One region of the Sphingomonas sp. SL1004 genome, then DNA from elsewhere that is predicted to be linked to it. Evidence: predicted binding sites of a transcription regulator. Region 1 holds the regulator's gene; the other holds the start of a gene.
The links. Region 1 encodes LexA, which represses DNA repair genes until DNA is damaged. Its sites were predicted from a motif close to GTTCCNCNCTTGTTCT; they were not measured.
Positions count from the first base shown of each region.

Region 1 (8,967 bases):
AGCCGCCGCCGCGCTCGACACCGGCAGCGCCGACGCGTTGCTCGCCCGCTGGATCGCCTACTGACATGACCATGCTCGACCGTATCCTCGAGACCAAGCGTGCCGAAGTCGCCGCGCGCAAGGCCACGACCTCGCTCGCCGACATCGACGCCGGCATCGCCCGCATGTCGAAGCCCCGCGGTTTCCGTGCCGCGCTCGACGCGAAAAAGGGCGATGCGAAGGCCGGCTACGCGCTGGTCGCCGAGGTCAAGAAGGCGAGCCCCTCGAAAGGCCTGATCCGTGCCGATTTCGATCCCGTCGCGCACGCCCGCGCGTACGAAGCCGGCGGTGCCGCGTGCCTGTCCGTCCTGACCGACGAGAAGTGGTTCCAGGGCGCCGACGCGTACCTGACGGCTGCTCGCGACGCAGTTTCGATCCCGGTGCTTCGGAAAGACTTCATGGTCGATCCATGGCAGTCGACCGAGGCGCGTGCGATCGGCGCCGACTGTATCCTGATCATCGTCGCCGCGCTCGACGACATCCAGATGGCCGAGATCGAGGCCTCCGCGCTGGAATGCGGCATGGACGTGCTGGTCGAGGTCCACGACGCACACGAGATGGAGCGCGCGCTGAAACTCAAGTCGCGGCTGATCGGCGTCAACAATCGCGACCTGCGCGACTTTACCGTAGATTTCCAGCGCACCTACGACCTCGTCGACAAGGCGCCCAAGGACTGCACCTTCGTTGCCGAAAGTGGCCTCACGACCCGCGCGGAGCTCGACGCGATGGCCGAGCACGGCATCCACTGCTTCCTGATCGGCGAAGCGCTGATGCGGCAGGACGACGTCGAAGCCGCGACGCGGGCGCTGGTCGGGTGAGCGGCCTTACTCACATCGACGAAGCCGGCGCGGCAAGGATGGTCGACGTCGGCGGCAAGTCCGTCACGGCCCGCGAGGCCGTCGCGACCGGCCGCATCACCATGTCCGCCGAAGCCGCCGCGGCCATCGGCGCGGGTACTGCGAAGAAGGGCGACGTCCTCGCGGTCGCCCGCGTTGCCGGCATCATGGCAGCCAAGCGCACCAGCGACCTGATCCCGCTCTGCCACCCGCTCCCGCTGACCAAAGTGGAAATCGACCTGGCCGTGGACGCGACCGGCGTCACCGCGACCGCGACCGCATCGACCGAAGGCAAAACCGGTGTCGAGATGGAAGCCCTCACCGCAGCCACGGTCACGCTGCTGACAATCTACGACATGGCCAAGGCGATCGACAAGACGATGATCCTGGGCGACATTCGCGTCGTCGCCAAGAGCGGCGGCAAATCGGGTAACTGGACCGCCTGACAAAACCCTCTCCCATAAGGGAGAGCGGAGAGACACCTAAGGCAGCGAAGGGTGAGGGCACGCCCGGCGGAGCGATCGCGTTCGAGCCCCGCTCAATCGTCTATCGCCCAATCATGCTTTTCGACGATCGTCGATTCCACCGGCCGCCCCGCCGCATCGAGCGACGGATCATACCGAAACCGCTGCTCGATAAGCCGGCACGTCAGGCTGTCCAGCTCCGCGCTTCCACTCGACCGCGTCACCCGGCACTGCGACACGCGTCCGCTGACCTCGACCACATACCGCACCGAAACCGTCCCGCGAATACCGGTTTCGGCGGCGTCCTTCGGATAATCCGAATCCTTCAGCCGCCCGCGCCGCCACCGCGGCGGCGTCTCCTCGCCCCCGCCACCGTCGCCATCCCCGTAACCGCCACTCCCGGTACCGTTACCGACCCCGCCGCTCCCGGTACCCGGTCCACGAACGTCCGACGCCCCGGCGGTCGCCTGCGCCCCAACCCCGGCCTTGGCCGCAACGACCACCGGCGGCGGCACCACGATCGGCACCACCGGCGGCGGCGCGACCACCTCGGTAGCCTTCGACTTCAGGTTAGGCGGCGACGCAGCCCCCTGCGGTCGATGACTGGGTGATGGCCGCGGCCTGACCTTTTCGACCGGCGGCGGTGGCGGAGGGGGCGCCACCCCGAACACCTTCAACGCCTCGCCCATCGCCGCCGGCATCGGCACCACCAGCCCGTTGAGCAGCGCGTAGCCAAGCAACCCCGGCAACACGATCGCCCCGACGGCCGCTCCGATCCTGTCTTTCGTACGTGGCTGAACTGCTGTCATCCTGCTGATCTGGTGTCTCATTCCGTGCAGGGAAAGCCCTTTCCAGATGAACCCAGACTGGCGAGGTAGGATCGGCTCCGCCTACTTGACGCCCCGAGTCTCCCCCTCGCCCTCCCGACAGGCACCTCGCCGGCGCAGGCCGGGGCCCAATTGCGATGGCAGACATCATGATGGACCGCCCGTCACCAAGCCTCAATATGTTTCCCTGCGAAGGCCGGGACCCAGTCTGAGCTCCCGCCTTCGCGGGAGAGCAAGGAAGCAGTAGCTGACATCGGATATCGATCCGCTTTCGACAGCGCGTTCGCCAAGACCGCCACCCAAGCCTCCGCACCAAGCAGCGCGTACCGCCGTCGCCCGGGTCCACCGCGGCGACAACACCTGTCCTACAAGCCAAACCCATGGCAAAGCACGGAACATGCCCGCCAACCAGGCGCTTCTCCCGTACGGAGTGCGAACCGGCAAACCGCTCCCAGCGTCTATACTTCCTATACTTCACTCAGCCAAACCGCCCAGCCGCAGAGTTCCCAGCATGACCCTAGTCCCCGTCGCCGAAGCCCAGTCCCGCCTCTTCGCCATGGCTCCCCGCGTGGGCCACGAGACGGTCCCCTTGCGCGACGCCGCCGGCCGCTGGGCGGCTGAAGACATCCTCGCCCGCCGTACGCAACCCGCTGCAGATCTTTCCGCCATGGACGGCTACGCGATCCGCTTCGCCGACATGTCCGGCCCTTGGAAAGTCATCGGCGAAAGCGCGGCGGGACGCCCGTTCACCGGCAAGGTCGGTCCAGGCGAAGCAACCCGCATCTTCACCGGCGCGGCAATGCCCGAAGGCGCCGACAGCGTCATGGTCCAGGAGGAAGCCGAGCGTGACGGCGAAACGCTGATCCTGGCCGGCGAAGGCCCTCCGACGCTAGGCCGTAATACCCGTCGCAAGGGCCTGGACTTCTCCACCGGCACCCGCCTGATCGCCGCTGGCGACCGGCTCAGCCCCGCGCGCATCGCCGTCGCCGCAACCGGCGGCCACGGCAGCCTGACCGTCAACCGCCGCGTCCGCGTCGCCGTCGCCGCGACGGGAGACGAACTCGTCCCCCCCGGCTCGACCACCGACGGCGTTGCGCTCCCCGAATCGAACGGCATCATGCTCGCCGCGATGCTCGCCGACATGCCCGTCGACATCATCGACCTCGGGATCCTCCCCGACCGTCTCGACATCCTGCGCGATGCCTTCGCCAGCGTCGAAGCCGACCTCCTGGTCACCACTGGAGGAGCCTCGGTCGGTGACCACGACCTCGTCCGCCCGGCGATCGAGGCCGCCGGCGGCACGATCGACTTCTGGCGGATCGCGCTGCGTCCGGGCAAGCCGATGATGGCCGGCCGGATCGGCGAGATGATGGTCCTGGGCCTTCCCGGCAACCCGGTCTCGGCATTCGTCACGGCGACGTTGTTCGTCAAACCGGTCGTCGCGCATATGGCCGGAGCCCGCGATCCACTCCCGCAGACGAGTCACGCGCTGCTCGGCGAAGACCTGCCCGCGAACAACGCCCGCACCGATTATCTCCGTGCCGAACTTCGCGACGGCAAGGCCTATGCATCGACGATCCAGGACAGCTCGATGCTCCTGACATTGGCGCGTTCGACCTGCCTCATCGTTCGCGCGGGCAACGCGCCGATCGCAAGAGAAGGCGAATCGGCGGAAATCCTCGTCATTGCGTGAAGCGAGCGCTTGACGGCGTTAATTATGTTCCATAGAAGTTCCCAGTCTGTTCCGGACGGAGAACCGCCATGCTCACGCGCAAGCAGCACGAACTCGTATGCTTCATCAACGACCGGCTCAACGATACCGGTGTCTCGCCGTCGTTCGAGGAGATGAAGGACGCGCTCGACCTGAAATCCAAGTCGGGGGTTCACCGTCTGATCAGCGCGCTTGAGGAACGTAACTTCATCCGTCGTCTGCCGAACCGTGCACGCGCGCTCGAAGTGCTGCGTATGCCGGAGCGCCCGGAAAAGAAAACGCCTTCGAAGCCGTCGAACGTGAAGACTGTGGCCGCTGTCGCCGCACCGCAGCCTGCGAACGACGTGATCGAAATCCCGCTGCACGGCCGCATCGCCGCCGGCGTCCCGATCGAAGCCTTCGAAGGCAGCACCATGCTTGCCGTTCCCGCAGCACTGCTCGGCTCTGGCGAACATTACGCGCTCGAGGTCTCGGGTGACTCGATGGTCGAAGCCGGCATCCTGGACGGCGATTATGCCCTCATCCGCCGCACCGAAACCGCCCGCGATGGCGAGATCGTCGTCGCGCTGATCGAAGACAGCGAAGCCACCCTGAAATACTTCCGCCGCGAAGGCGCGATGGTCCGCCTCGATCCGGCCAACCGGGCCTATGATCCGCAGCGCTATGCCCCCGCCCAGGTCCGCGTACAGGGCAAGCTCTCCGGCATCCTGCGCCGCTACGACTGAACTGCCGGGATCGGCCTGCTTCATCGCGATGCAGGCCGAAGTCGGCTTTTTGGCTGCTCAGGAAAAAGCGACCACCAGGCCGGCAAGCCAAGTCGCTCTTTCCCTCCGGCAAGAGCGACCGGGCCTATTCGGCAAACTAAGCGACGTGGCCGAGCGGTCGAAAAGCGGCCAGTTTTCGACACGCCCAAGCAAACACCATCAAGCGTCCGGAAGACTCTCTCACGCTCCGAGGCATAAGCGCGACCTCGACTCGAACCGTCAATCTTTGCACTTCTGCGCCTCTGCGCGAACATATCGCCGCCAACTTCCCACGCAGCCGAAGAATTGGTTCGCGCGGAGGCGCGGAGGCGCGAAGATGTAGTGCTTAGATTGGCGTCTATTTGCCTTCGCAGACCACCGAAACCGACGTGGGCTGATCGTTCATGGAGGTGTGAAGGTCTCCTGAGTCGCATCACCTTCGCGCCTTTGCGCCTTCGCGCCTTCGCGTGGACAATTCTACTTTTGACGGACTCGGCTGGCGCGAAACGCCGGCGCCGCATCATGAAACCGGACATGCCGCGGTCTAAACGAATGTGCCGTACGTTCGAGCATGGGCGGATCGCGCCAGGGATGGCGATCGCCCGCGTTCAGGATCGTCACGACCGTCCCGGTCCCCAAGGTCAGCGCGACTCCACCCGTCCGCTGCAGAACGCGTCGATCGAGCTTCAGCCACCGCGGCACGCAGCGCTTCGGCAGACCGCGTTCGCTGACGACGACGTCGGCCGCGCGACAGGCTGCAACGAACTCGGCAATCGGGACCATATAGGCGCTGCGGGTCGCAAGAATCCGCCACATCCGTCCGCGCGCGGCAATATCGGTGACGCAAAGATCACGACTGCACCGCGCATCGGGCTGGTCGGCCAGCAGCAGTGGCTCGCCGTCGCCCCCACCGTTCTCGGCAAGCATATCCCGCGTATAGTCGCCCGCCCGGTCCCGCAGCATCGAGAGGCCAGCAGCGGTCCGGACCGCGACATGCCGGCCGTCGCCCGTCACCAGAATATCGGGCGGCGGCGTGGCCAGCGCCCACACTGCCCCGATCATCAGCGGCAGCAGTCCCAGACGCCGCCACCGGGTCCGCCACAACGCGATCCAAATCCCCCCGATTGCCATCAGCGCGAACGCCGCAGTCGGCATGGCCGGCAGGGACCGCACCGATCCGGGCGCGCCCGCCACCACGTGGGCAAGCCAGAGCAGCGCGTCGAGCGATCGCTGGACCAGCCACCAGATTGGTGCACCGAGGCTTCCGACGTCCAGCAGCAACGCCAGAGTCTCCAGCGGCATGACAACGAACGTCGTCAACGGGATCGCGACGATGTTCGCGAATGCGCCGTACAGCCCCGCCTTGTGGAAATGGTAGACCGCGATCGGCATGAGCGCGAACTCGACGAGCAGTCCGGTGAGCAGCAGCGACGCCACGCCCCGTGCGAGGCGGCGTGCTCGTCCCTCCTCGTGCGGTCCGAAGAACGCGCGGATCACGGGATGTTCGTGCAGGGCCATGATCGCAGTGATCGCCGCGAACGATAGCTGGAAGCTCGGTCCGGCAGCCGATTCGGGCAACACCAGCATGACGCACGCCGCTCCCGCCGCGACGAGCCGCAAGGTCATCGCCTCGCGCCCCATCGCCAGCGCGGCCAACACGAGCAGCGCGGCGACGCACGACCGGATCGTGGGAACCTGGCTTCCCGTCAGCAGCGTATAGCCGATCGCCGCCGCCGCACCCGCCAATGCTGCGATCAGCGGCAGGCGCGCGTGCAAGGCCAGCCATGGACTGAGCGCCAGCAGGCGCAACACGATCAGCATCGTCGCCGCCACCGCCGCGGTGATGTGCAATCCGCTCACCGACAGCAAATGCGCGAGCCCCGCCCGGCGCATCGCCTCTGAATCCTCCTCGCTGATCGCGCCGACGTCGCCGGTGGCGAGCGCTGCCGCGATACCGCCCGCGCTGCCGTCCAGTCGCGAGACGATGTGGTGCGACAGCGCGACTCGGATGCCCGCACCTGATGCGCTCGGCGTCGTCACCACCACCGGTGCGAAGCCACGCCCGGTCGCGCCGATCCCGCCGAACCACGCGACCCGCGCGAAGTCGTAGGCGCCTGGCACCGCGGGCAAAGGCGGCGGCATCAGGCGGGCGCGAAGGTGCACGACTGCCCCGGTCCCGAGCAGCTTCGGCGCGTCGGCCTCCGCGAGGTTGACGCGGACCCGGTACGGCAAGGCAACCGGCTGCCCGTCGGTCTCCACACCTTTGCCGATCGGCAGAACCGTCAACCGCACCAGTTTCCGCGCCACCAGCGGCTCGATCGCCTCGACCTTCGCCGAGAAGCTCGCGATCGTCGGACCGCCCAGCACCGGCCGCGCCACAGATTCTGACCTTGCCCAGATCAGCCCGAGGCCGAGCGCGCCCGTCAGCAACCCGATCGCGAGCGCGCGCGCCGCACGCCCGCCCTGCCCCACGGCCAGACCCGCAAGCCCGCTCGCCACCAGCAGCAATATCGCCATGCACCACGCCGCCGCGTCCGGCAACGCGAACCATAGCGCTATACCGCCCCCAAGCGTCACCGGCAGCCACAGCACCAGCTGGTCGCGTTCCGCCTCCAGCCAGCGCTCGACCGTCAGGCCCCCGCGCGCCACGGCAAGCCCAACGACAGCCCCCCATCGCGGCACGCCCATTTGTCGCCGCCAAGGACGCATGCTAGGGGCGGCGACGGCTGTCATGGCCATCGTTTCTCCATGGTTTCATCAGTCTGGGAGCACCCGCGGTTGGGCGCAATATCTGATACGGGCACCGCCGCTTCGGCCGCACCCGTGGTTACCCGTTTCGCTCCGTCGCCGACGGGGTTCCTGCATCTTGGCGGCGCGCGCACCGCGCTGTTCAACTGGCTGTTCGCCAAGGCGAACGGGGGCAAGTTTCTGCTGCGGATCGAGGATACCGACCGGGTCCGCTCGACCCAGCCGGCGATCGACGCGATCATCGACGGCATGCGCTGGCTCGGGCTCGACTGGGACGGCGACGTCGTCATGCAGTTCGCCGGTGCCGAACGCCACGCACAGGTCGCGCACGAAATGGTCGCCAACGGCCACGCCTATCGCTGCTACATGACCGCCGAGGAAATCGCGGCGATGCGCGCCGAGGCCCAGGCCGCGAAGAGGCCGCTCCGCATCCGCAGCCCGTGGCGCGATCGTCCCGAGAGCGAAGCACCGAACCTTCCCCACGTCGTCCGCCTGCGCGCACCGCAGGAAGGTGCCGTCACGATCGAGGATCGCGTCCAGGGCGCGGTGACGGTCAAGAACGAAGAGATCGACGACCTTGTACTGCTCCGCTCCGACGGCACGCCGACCTACATGCTCGCGGTCGTGGTCGACGATCACGACATGGGCGTCACGCACGTCATCCGCGGCGACGATCACCTCAACAACGCGTTCCGCCAGCTGCCGATCTACCGCGCCATGAACTGGCCCGAGCCGATCTACGCGCACATCCCGCTGATCCACGGCCCCGATGGTGCCAAGCTGTCGAAGCGTCACGGCGCGGTGGGCATCGAAGCGTATCGCGACGAGATGGGTATTCTGCCCGAGGCGTTCGATAATTACCTGCTCCGGCTCGGCTGGGGTCACGGCGACGACGAGATCATCAGCCGCGAACAGGCGGTCGAGTGGTTCGACCTGTCGGGCGTCGGCAAGTCGCCCTCGCGCTTCGACCTGAAGAAGCTCGAGAACCTCAACGGCCATTATATCCGTGAAGCCGACGACGCGCGCTTGGCGCAACTCGCCGCCGACCGTCTCGGCCACGACCTGCCGACCGGCGGACTGGATCTTCTGACTCGCGCGATGCCCGTCCTGAAGCCACGTGCCGCAAACCTGAACGAACTGGCCGAAGGCTCGAATTTCCTGTTCAGCCAGCGTCCTCTAGCGATGGATGACGCCGCGGCGAGCCTTTTACAGGGTGAAGCGAGTGCAATTTTGGTCAATGCCCATGCCGAACTTGACGCGCTCGACAAGTGGGATACGGAGGCGCTCGAAGGCGCGGTACGGCGCGTGGCCGAAGCGCGGGGCGTCAAGCTCGGCCAGGTCGCACAGCCGCTTCGCGCCGCGCTGACGGGACGCAAGACGTCGCCGGGGATCTTCGATGTGCTCGACCTGCTCGGGCGCGACGAGAGTCTTGGCCGGATCGCCGACCGGATGGCTAGCTGATAAGATTTCGAGGAAGGATACAAGCATGAGCGAGACCGCAACCCTCAAGGTCGACGGCAAGGATTTCGAGTATCCGGTGATGTCCGGTACGGTCGGGCCCGATGTCATCGATATCCGCAAGCTGTACGCGCAGACGGA
Region 1 covers NZ_JBYMUX010000001.1:1,287,308-1,296,274, forward strand. The annotation lists gene trpD (anthranilate phosphoribosyltransferase) at 1-64, shown strand, start outside; gene trpC (indole-3-glycerol phosphate synthase TrpC) at 66-857, shown strand; gene moaC (cyclic pyranopterin monophosphate synthase MoaC) at 854-1,321, shown strand; gene AC3D24_RS05640 (TonB family protein) at 1,414-2,148, opposite strand; gene AC3D24_RS05645 (molybdopterin molybdotransferase MoeA) at 2,678-3,859, shown strand; gene lexA (transcriptional repressor LexA) at 3,928-4,602, shown strand; gene AC3D24_RS05655 (ComEC/Rec2 family competence protein) at 5,098-7,308, opposite strand; gene gltX (glutamate--tRNA ligase) at 7,369-8,829, shown strand; gene AC3D24_RS05665 (citrate synthase) at 8,855-8,967, shown strand, end outside.

Region 2 (8,967 bases), 1.2 Mb from region 1:
GAAACTCCTGGGGATGGTTAGCATCGAGCGGATAGGGAACCATCGTCTCGATCGTACCCGACTTAAAATAACAGACTGGGTTGTCGCTGGTAATTAGATCAATTGATGTCTCGTTGTGAGCTATCGTGTAACCGAAGCGTTCCAATGCAGGTCCAAGCTTTGCCATAAGCGAGACCATCGCATGAATAGATTGGTGAGGATCGATCGTAATCTGTATCTCATCCAACAAATTGGGAAATTCTAACGGCGGTTCCATTTTGCCTTCACCTTTGAGACGATCAAAGGCCTGCCGAGCATATCGCTCCATAGAATGCTCAATCGCGTCCCGGAACGCCGGTACTCGTACCCTTTGAAGGCCAACAAATCCTAGTAGAGACGATAGAATATGATTGGCGGGATTGCGGCTTTCTAAAGTTTTTGCGACAATGTCCCATTCGCTTTCAAGTTTTGAAAATATATCTTCCAGGGCGTTGTTATTCTGCGATCCGTTTTCGACCGGTTGGCTATAATAATATCGCCTGAAACCGGTTTCCGTGGGACGCGAGTATGTGAATGCGTCCGGTGCGTCCTTGCGAGTGACAACAACCATTCCTCTATCGTCGGCGAACCGCTCAAGATAAACCACAGGTACGATGTGATGTCGCTTTTTTTGGTTAGCCATCGAGCTACCCTATTGTCACGAAGCTATCCATCACCCGCTTTCGCCCAGACTGCTCGAAGTCGATCTCCAACTTGTTGCCTTCGATTTCGGCGATCGCGCCATAGCCGAACTTCTGGTGGAAAACGCGCATCCCAAGCGACAAGTCGTCGCGGCCTTTGTTGCCGAGGCTGACGGCGCTTGATCGGCTTTCCACCACGCGGGCGGGCTTGGTAGAGAATGTGCTGCCCGTGCCTGACGCGCGCTGCCAGCCGGGACCGCGGCCAGTGCCGCGGGCGACGTCGGCGAAGGGGTCGGCGCGGTCGGACCAGTTGGCTTGCCAGAGGCTCGCGCCGCCGGACATCGTGGTTTCGGTGTCGATGTGCTCGGCGGGGAGCTCGGCGACGAAGCGCGAGGGGATCGACGAGTTCCACTGGCCGTAGATGCGGCGGTTGGCGGCGTGGAGGATCACCGCCAAGCGCCGTGCGCGCGTGATCGCGACATAGGCTAGGCGGCGTTCCTCCTCGAGGCTCTTCACGCCGCCCTCGTCCAACGAGCGCTGCGACGGGAACAACCCTTCCTCCCAGCCGACCAAGAATACCGTGTCGTATTCGAGGCCCTTGGCGGCGTGAATGGTCATGATCGTGACCTGTGGATCCTGCGCGCCGCCCTCGTTGTCCATCACCAGCGAGACGTGTTCGAGGAATGCGCCGAGCGAGTCGTATTCCTCCATCGCGCGGACGAGTTCGCTGAGGTTCTCCAGGCGGCCGGTCGCCTCGACCGATTTCTCGGCCTGGTACATAGCGGTATAGCCGCTCTCGTCGAGCAACTGGCGCGCTAGCTCGGCGTGCGGCAGGCTGGTCGCCATGTCGCGCCAGCGGGCGATATCGCCGACCAGCCGGCCTAGCGACTTCTTTGCGGCGCCGGTCAGTTCGTCGGTGTCGAGGATACGCGCCGCGGCGGTGGTCAGCGGTGTGCCGGTGGCGCGCGCGAGTTGGTGGATGCGCGCGACCGCCTTGTCGCCGAGCCCGCGCTTGGGGACGTTGACGATGCGTTCGAAGGCGAGGTCGTCCGCGGGCTGGTTGACGACGCGGAGGTATGCCAGCGCGTCGCGGATCTCGGCGCGTTCGTAGAAGCGGAAGCCGCCGACGATCTTGTACGGCATGCCGATCGCGATGAAGCGGTCCTCAAACTCGCGCGTCTGGTGCTGCGCGCGGACCAGGATCGCGACCTCGTCTAGCGACTTGCCCGAGCGGCGGACGATGTCGATCTCCTCGCCGACCCGGCGCGCTTCTTCCGGGCCGTCCCACACGCCGATGACCTTGACCTTCTCCCCAACGTCGCGCTCGGTCCAGAGCTGCTTACCGAGGCGTCCGCCATTGTTCGCGATCACGCCCGACGCAGCGCCCAGAATATGCGGCGTACTCCGATAGTTCTGCTCCAGCCGGATGACCTTCGCCCCCGGAAAATCCCGCTCGAACTTAAGAATATTCTCGACCTGCGCGCCGCGCCACGAATAGATCGACTGGTCGTCGTCACCGACGCAGGCGATGTTCTTGCGCTCCTGCGCGAGCAGCCGCAGCCAGAGATATTGCGACGAGTTGGTGTCCTGATACTCGTCGACCATGATGTACTTGAAGCGCTGCTGGTACAGGCTCAGCACGTCGCGATGCGTCTTCAGGATGACGAGCATGTGGAGCAGCAGGTCGCCGAAATCGCACGCGTTAAGCGCGATCAGGCGAGCTTGGTATTGCTGGTACAGCTCGCCGCCGCGACCATTGGCGTAGCGCTCGCTCTCGCCCGCATCGATATCGGCGGGGACGAGGCCCTTGTTCTTCCACTGGTCGATCAACCCTGCGAGGCTGCGCGTCGGAAAGCGCTTCTCGTCGATGTCGGCAGCGAGGATCAGCTGCTTGAGCAACCGCAACTGGTCGTCGGTGTCGAGAATCGTGAAGTTCGATTGCAGCCCGACCAGTTCGGCGTGGCGCCGCAGCATCTTCGCTGCGATCGCATGGAAGGTGCCGAGCCACGGCATCCCCTCGACCGCATCGCCCACCAGCCGCCCCACGCGCTCGCGCATCTCACGTGCGGCCTTGTTGGTGAAGGTGACGCTCAGAATCTCCGAAGGCCAGGCCTTCTTCGTGAAGATCAGGTGCGCGAGCCGGGCGGTGAGCGCCGCGGTCTTGCCGGTGCCGGCGCCAGCGATGATCAGGACGGGGCCATCGGTGGTCAACACCGCCTCGCGCTGCGGCCGATTGAGGCCGCGGAGATAGGGAGGCTCTGCTTGCGGCGCGGACGTTTGGGCGATCTGGTTCACCGGTGAACAGGTAGGGAACGGGGGCCGGTGGGGCAAGCGGGTATGAGCGCCCGCGCTTCGGAGCAGGCGCCCCGGGAAGGTGGGCAGTTTCGAGGCGGCGTGCGGCGTCTGCATTTCTTCCGTAGCCGCCTGACCCAGGTTAAACCGTGGCTGTCATAAAAGCGTCACGCGGCTGCGCGATGGCGGGGCATCATGGCAACCAGCATAATTCCGGCGTCGATCGCGGTGTCCGAGTCGATCGCAAGCCTGCGTACTGCACCGTCGGGTCCCCGGCTCGACCATGCGGTGCATCCGTCGGGGCGGTGGATCTTCCTCGCGATCCTGGTCGGCGGGCTCGCATATGCGGGGTTCAGCATCGCCACCGATACCGCGCAGGTCGGCGAGACGCTGGCGGGCGGGGCGTTCGCGTTCCTGGCGCTCGCACTGCTGATCGCGCTCGGGTTCGAGTTCGTGAACGGGTTTCACGATACCGCCAACGCGGTCGCCACCGTCATCTACACGCATTCGATGCCCGCGCCGCTCGCGGTCGTCTGGTCCGGGTTCTTCAATTTTCTCGGTGTGATGCTGTCGTCGGGGGCGGTCGCCTATTCGATCATCACCTTGTTGCCGGTCGACCTGATCCTGCATGTCGGCAGCGCGGGCGGGTTCGCGATGATCTTCGCGCTGCTGCTCGCGGCGATCCTGTGGAACCTCGCGACCTGGGCGGTCGGGCTTCCCAATTCGTCGAGCCATGCGCTCATCGGCTCGATCCTGGGTGTCGGGCTCGCCAACCAGCTGATCAACGGTGGTGCGGACGGGACCTCGGGCGTCGACATGGGGCAGGTCTGGAAGGTGCTGTCCGCGCTGGCGTTCAGCCCGATCGTCGGTTTCGTCGGCGCGCTGTTGCTGCTGCTAGTGATGAAGCGGTTCCTGCGCGATCGGAAGCTGTACGAGGCCCCCGAGGGGCAGACGCCGCCACCGCGTGGTATTCGCGCGCTGCTGATCGGGACGTGCACCGCGGTCAGCTTCGCGCACGGCGGCAATGACGGACAGAAGGGGATGGGGCTGATCATGCTGATCCTGATCGGCTGCGCGCCGACCGCCTATGCGCTGAACCGGACGATGCCCGAGAGCGCGACACCGGCGTTCGTCCAGGCAGCGCAGGCCGCATCGGCGGCGTATGTCGCGCATGCCGATGGCGCCCCGGCCAGCGTCGATGCCGCGCGGACCGAAGTGACGCGGGCGCTGAAATCGAAGCGGGTGGCCGATCCGGTCGTCTACGGTGCGCTGGCGACGCTGTCGGACGACGTGTCGAGCCGGATCGCGGGCTATGGATCGCTCGGCAAGGTGCCTGCCGCGGCGACGCCCAACCTGCGCAACGACATGTACCTGGTGCTCGACACGACCAAGCTGATCGCTGCCGACAAGGGCGCGCAGGGGCGGTTCACCGCGCAGGAAATCACGACGCTGAAGGCCTATGGCGGCAAGCTGGAGCAGGGCACGCGCTATATTCCGACTTGGGTGAAGATCACGGTCGCGCTGGCGCTCGGGCTCGGCACGATGGTCGGGTGGAAGCGGATCGTCGTCACGGTCGGCGAGCGGATCGGCAAGACGCACCTGACCTACGGGATGGGAGCCTCCGCCGAACTGGTTGCGGCCGCGACGATCATGCTGGCGGAGCGGTACGGCCTGCCGGTGTCGACGACGCATATCCTGTCGTCGGGCGTCGCCGGCGCGAGTGTCGCCAACGGTGCCGGGTTGCAGCGCCGGACGGTCATGAACATGGCGCTGGCATGGCTGATGACTCTGCCGGTGGCGATGCTGCTGTCGGGCGGTCTGTACTGGCTGCTGCTGTCGCTGGCGCATACGCTGGGGTATTGAGGCGGAACCCGCCACGGTGCTGGGGGTTGCGCGGCTATGCAATTGCGGTGTTCGATCTGTGGGAACTGGGACTGGCTCGTGCGCGAGGACTGGTCGGAGTGTAGCCACTGCCGCTTGCTGGTGCGCGACGTTGCGGATGTCGACCGGCTGGCCGGCGAGATCGTTGCGCGCCTGAAGAGCGGCGGTATCGATCTGCAGTGCGATCCCGCCGAGGGTTGGAGGCTCGATCCGGCGGGGGCTCGCAACGCGGCCTGGCGGTTCGGGTTCGAGGTCGAGCCGGTGACGGTTGCTCCGGAGGGACTACGCTTTCCGGCCGACTATAGCCCCGCTCGCGTGGTTGCGACGCCGGCTGTAATCGTGTCGCATGAGGTCGGGTTGGGCGTCATGGCGCGGGCGGCGGACGAGGCGGATATCGTCGCTATCGCGACCGATCTGCGCGATGCGTTCGGCCGCATCGTCATATTACTGGATGGCACCGCGGACGAGGCCCGCGCGCTTGCGACGCAAGTGGCGTGGGTCGAGATTTGCGCGCACCCTCTCGAGGGCGACTTCGCGGCGCAGCGCAACCGGTTGCAGGACGTGATTCGGACGCGGTGGGTGTTGCAGATCGATACCGACGAGCGGCCCGATCCAGCGTCGCTAAGTGCGCTCGGCTGGCTGGTGGCGGCGGCGGACCGGGACGGGTTGCGGTCGCTGGGGTTGCCGCGGCGGAACATGGTCGATGGGGTACAGTCGGCGTCCTATCCCGACATTCAGTACCGGCTGAACCGCAGCGACATCCGCTTTGCCGGGCGCGTGCACGAGCGGCCGGTGGTGCCGTTCGACCAGAGTTCGTTGGCGCTCGCAGGGGCGCTCGAACACCGGCTTGATGGCAAGCGGGTGCGCGAGCGGACGCGGATCTATGAAGCGATGTCGACCGGGGCGGGGCGGCCCGAGGACGAGGCGTTGCTGCTCGCGCCGTATGATTCCGTGGCAGTGCGATAGGCGGCGATGGTTTGGCTGGCGAGCGTGTCGCGGGTGAACATGCCCGATGCGTTGCGACTGGCGGCGGCATAGTGCGCGCGTAACGCCGGGTCCTCGATCAGGCGCTGGATTTGGGTCGCGAGATCGTCGCCGGTACAGCGTTTTGCCAGCAGGCCCGCGCCGCTGTCGCCGATGAACAGGCGGGCACTAGGGTCTTCCGCGCAGGCGACAACGGGGCGGCCGAACATCATCGCCTCCTGATAGACGAGCCCGAAGCTCTCGTAGCGCGACGGTGCGACGATGACGTGCGCGGCGGCCATCAGATCGTGGAGCAGCGGTTCATCGACGCGGTGATGGCAGCGCAGGCGTGCGCGGGCGGATGCCGGCATTGCCTTCAGAACCTCGGCATGGACGCCGACGATGGTCAGGCGGAACTCTGGCATGCCGGCGTCGGCGCGGCGCGAGAGGATCTTCAGCGCGGCGATCAGCGCGTCGAAGCCCTTGCGGTGCTCGTCGCGTCCGACGAACAGCAGTTCGATAGGGGTGCCGGTGGGATAGGGTGCGGCCTGGCCGCGGGCGACGATCTCGGGTGACAGGCTGAGCCCGATCACCGCGTGGCGTCGGTCGTCGGCGGCGGGTGCCGGGACGCCGTACAACGCCGCGATCTTCTCGCCGTGAAGCTGCGTGTTCGAGATGAGCGCCTTGCCGCGCCGGGCCGAGAGGCGTTCGGCGAGCATCGCTGCCCGGCGATCGATCCGGTCGCGAAGAGACGTGACGGTGGCGGCAGAGGTCGCGGCCGGGGTCGAGTTGCGCGTCACCAGCGGGGCGGGGCCAGCGAGCGCGATCGCCAGGCCGGGCGCGTACCAGTTGGTCGCCTCGATTACGTCGAAGGGTTCGCGACGATGTTCGCAGGCGACGGCGCGGCGAAAGGCCAGCGGTGCGACGAGGTGGCCGATCGCGGCAATCTTGCGGATGCGTGCCTGCAGCGATCCTTCGCGCGGCGCACAGCCGATCACGTCGACCCGGCCGTCTCGGCCGTGCTCGCGGCGGTCCATCGTGAATACCGTAACGTGGTGGCCGGCGCCTGCCAGCGACTGCGCGATCTCACGCGCGGCGCGGGTAAGGCCGCTCTTTTCGGGCGGGTAGGCCCAGGTCAGCAGGCCGATTCTCACCGTATTACCGCTGCGCTGGCGAACTGACTAACCTGCATTAATATCAAGGATTTTGATGGCATGTGCCGGGAACCCCGCAACCCCGCAAGCGGTTCCGTTGTCTGAATCATAGATGAACGGGGGAAGGGTGTTCGTTCTCCATATCGCGTTGCAGGGGTGTCTGCGCGCAATCGATGTCGAATATGGCATCACTGCAGATACCGGTGGTCATATCCGCTATCTGCTGGATCTCGTCACGGCCAGCGGGCGGCATCCGGCGATCGACCGGATGGAGATCGTCACGCGCGCCTTCCATCACGCGGTGTATGCGGAATGCTATGCCGAGCCGGTTGAGCGGATCGATGCGAAGACGCGGATCGTGCGGCTGTCGACCGCATCCGACGCATATCTGGTGAAGGAAGATCTGTGGACTGAGCATGACAGCCTGGTCGATGCGCTGGTCGACCATATCGACGCGCTGGACCGCCGGCCCGACGTGATGCACGCGCATTATGCCGATGCCGGGCTGGTTGCCGCGCGGGTGTCGGCGCGGACCGGGATCCCGTACGTGTTCACCGCGCATTCGCTGGGGCGGGTGAAGCGCGCCGCGTTCGATCGCGACTGTGCGGAGACCGCCGGGCTGGATCGACGCATCGCCATCGAGGAGGAAGCGATCGGCGCGGCGGCAGCGATCATCGCCTCGTCGCGCGACGAGGCCGAGGTGCAATATGCCGATTACGATGCCTATGATCCGGGCCGGATCCGCGTGTTCGCGCCGGGCAGCGACCTGAAGCAATTCGCGAACTGCCCGACCGATCCGAAGGTCGATGCGCTGTTCGACCGCTTCCTGACCGAGCCCGGCAAGCCGGTGATCCTGGCGATCGCACGACCGGTCACGAAGAAGAACCTGGCGGCTCTGGTCCACGCCTATGGCAATTCGCCGGCGTTGCAGGCGGCAGCGAACCTTGTGATCCTGGCGGGGACGCGCGACGATCTGACCGCGCTCGAGCCGGAGATCCGCGACAACCTCGCCGAGTTGCTGCAGCTGATCGACCGGTACGACCTGTACGGGAAGGTGGCGTATCCCAAGCAGCATCATCCCGACGACATCGCTGCGGTCTATGCCCATGCACGCGAGAGGCGGGGGGTGTTCGTCAACCCGGCGCTCAACGAACCGTTCGGGCTGACCCTGCTGGAAGCGGCGGCGAGCGGGTTGCCGGTGGTCGCGACCGACAGCGGCGGGCCGAACGACATCGTCGAGACGTGCGGCAACGGCATCCTGATCGATCCGCGATCGCCAACCGCGATCGCCGACGGGCTGCTTAAGATCCTGTCCGATCCGGCACTGTGGACCCGCTATTCCGCGGCGGGATCAGTAGCGATCCGCGCGTATGACTGGGACCGGCACGTCGCGCTCTACGCCGAACTGTTGGGCGAGGTGATCGGCGCGGCGACACCGGCGGCGACGCGTACGCCGGAACTGCTGTTGGTATCGGACATCGACGGGACGCTGATCGGCTGTGCGGACGGGGTCGGCGATTTTGCGAAATGGCACGGCGCGCAGACCGACGTGGCGTTCGCGATCGCGACCGGGCGCAGCTTCCACAGCGCGATGGCGGTGCTCGGCCAGCATGATGCGCCGAGGCCGGAGATCCTGATCACGTCGGTCGGGTCGGAGATCTACTACCGGACGCTCGGCGGCGCGGTGTACGACCGCGATACCGAATGGGACGGGATCATCGCCGCGGGCTGGGACCGCGAGGCGGTGGCCGACCTGATCGCGCGCCATGCCGCGCTGACGCCGCAAAGTCCGCTCGAGCAACGCCGGTTCAAGCTCAGCTATTTCGCTGACGGCGACATGGCGGCGGCGGAACGCGTCCGCGCGCTGCTGGCGGAGCACGGCCATAGCTGTTCGATCATCCAGAGCCATGGGCGCTATCTCGACATCCTGCCGCATGCCGCGTCGAAGGGCACGGCGGTCGAGCACGTCCGGCGGCGACTGGGGCTCGGCGCCCGGCAGGTGATCGTCGCGGGCGACA
Region 2 covers NZ_JBYMUX010000001.1:105,368-114,334, forward strand. The annotation lists gene AC3D24_RS00560 (DUF4238 domain-containing protein) at 1-661, opposite strand, end outside; gene AC3D24_RS00565 (ATP-dependent helicase) at 666-2,945, opposite strand; gene AC3D24_RS00570 (inorganic phosphate transporter) at 3,147-4,814, shown strand; gene AC3D24_RS00575 (glycosyltransferase family protein) at 4,893-5,798, shown strand; gene AC3D24_RS00580 (glycosyltransferase family 4 protein) at 5,714-6,949, opposite strand; gene AC3D24_RS00585 (HAD-IIB family hydrolase) at 7,077-8,967, shown strand, end outside.
Region 2: a site for LexA is predicted at 2,958-2,973, ahead of AC3D24_RS00565 (ATP-dependent helicase). Genes of this name have one in related genera too.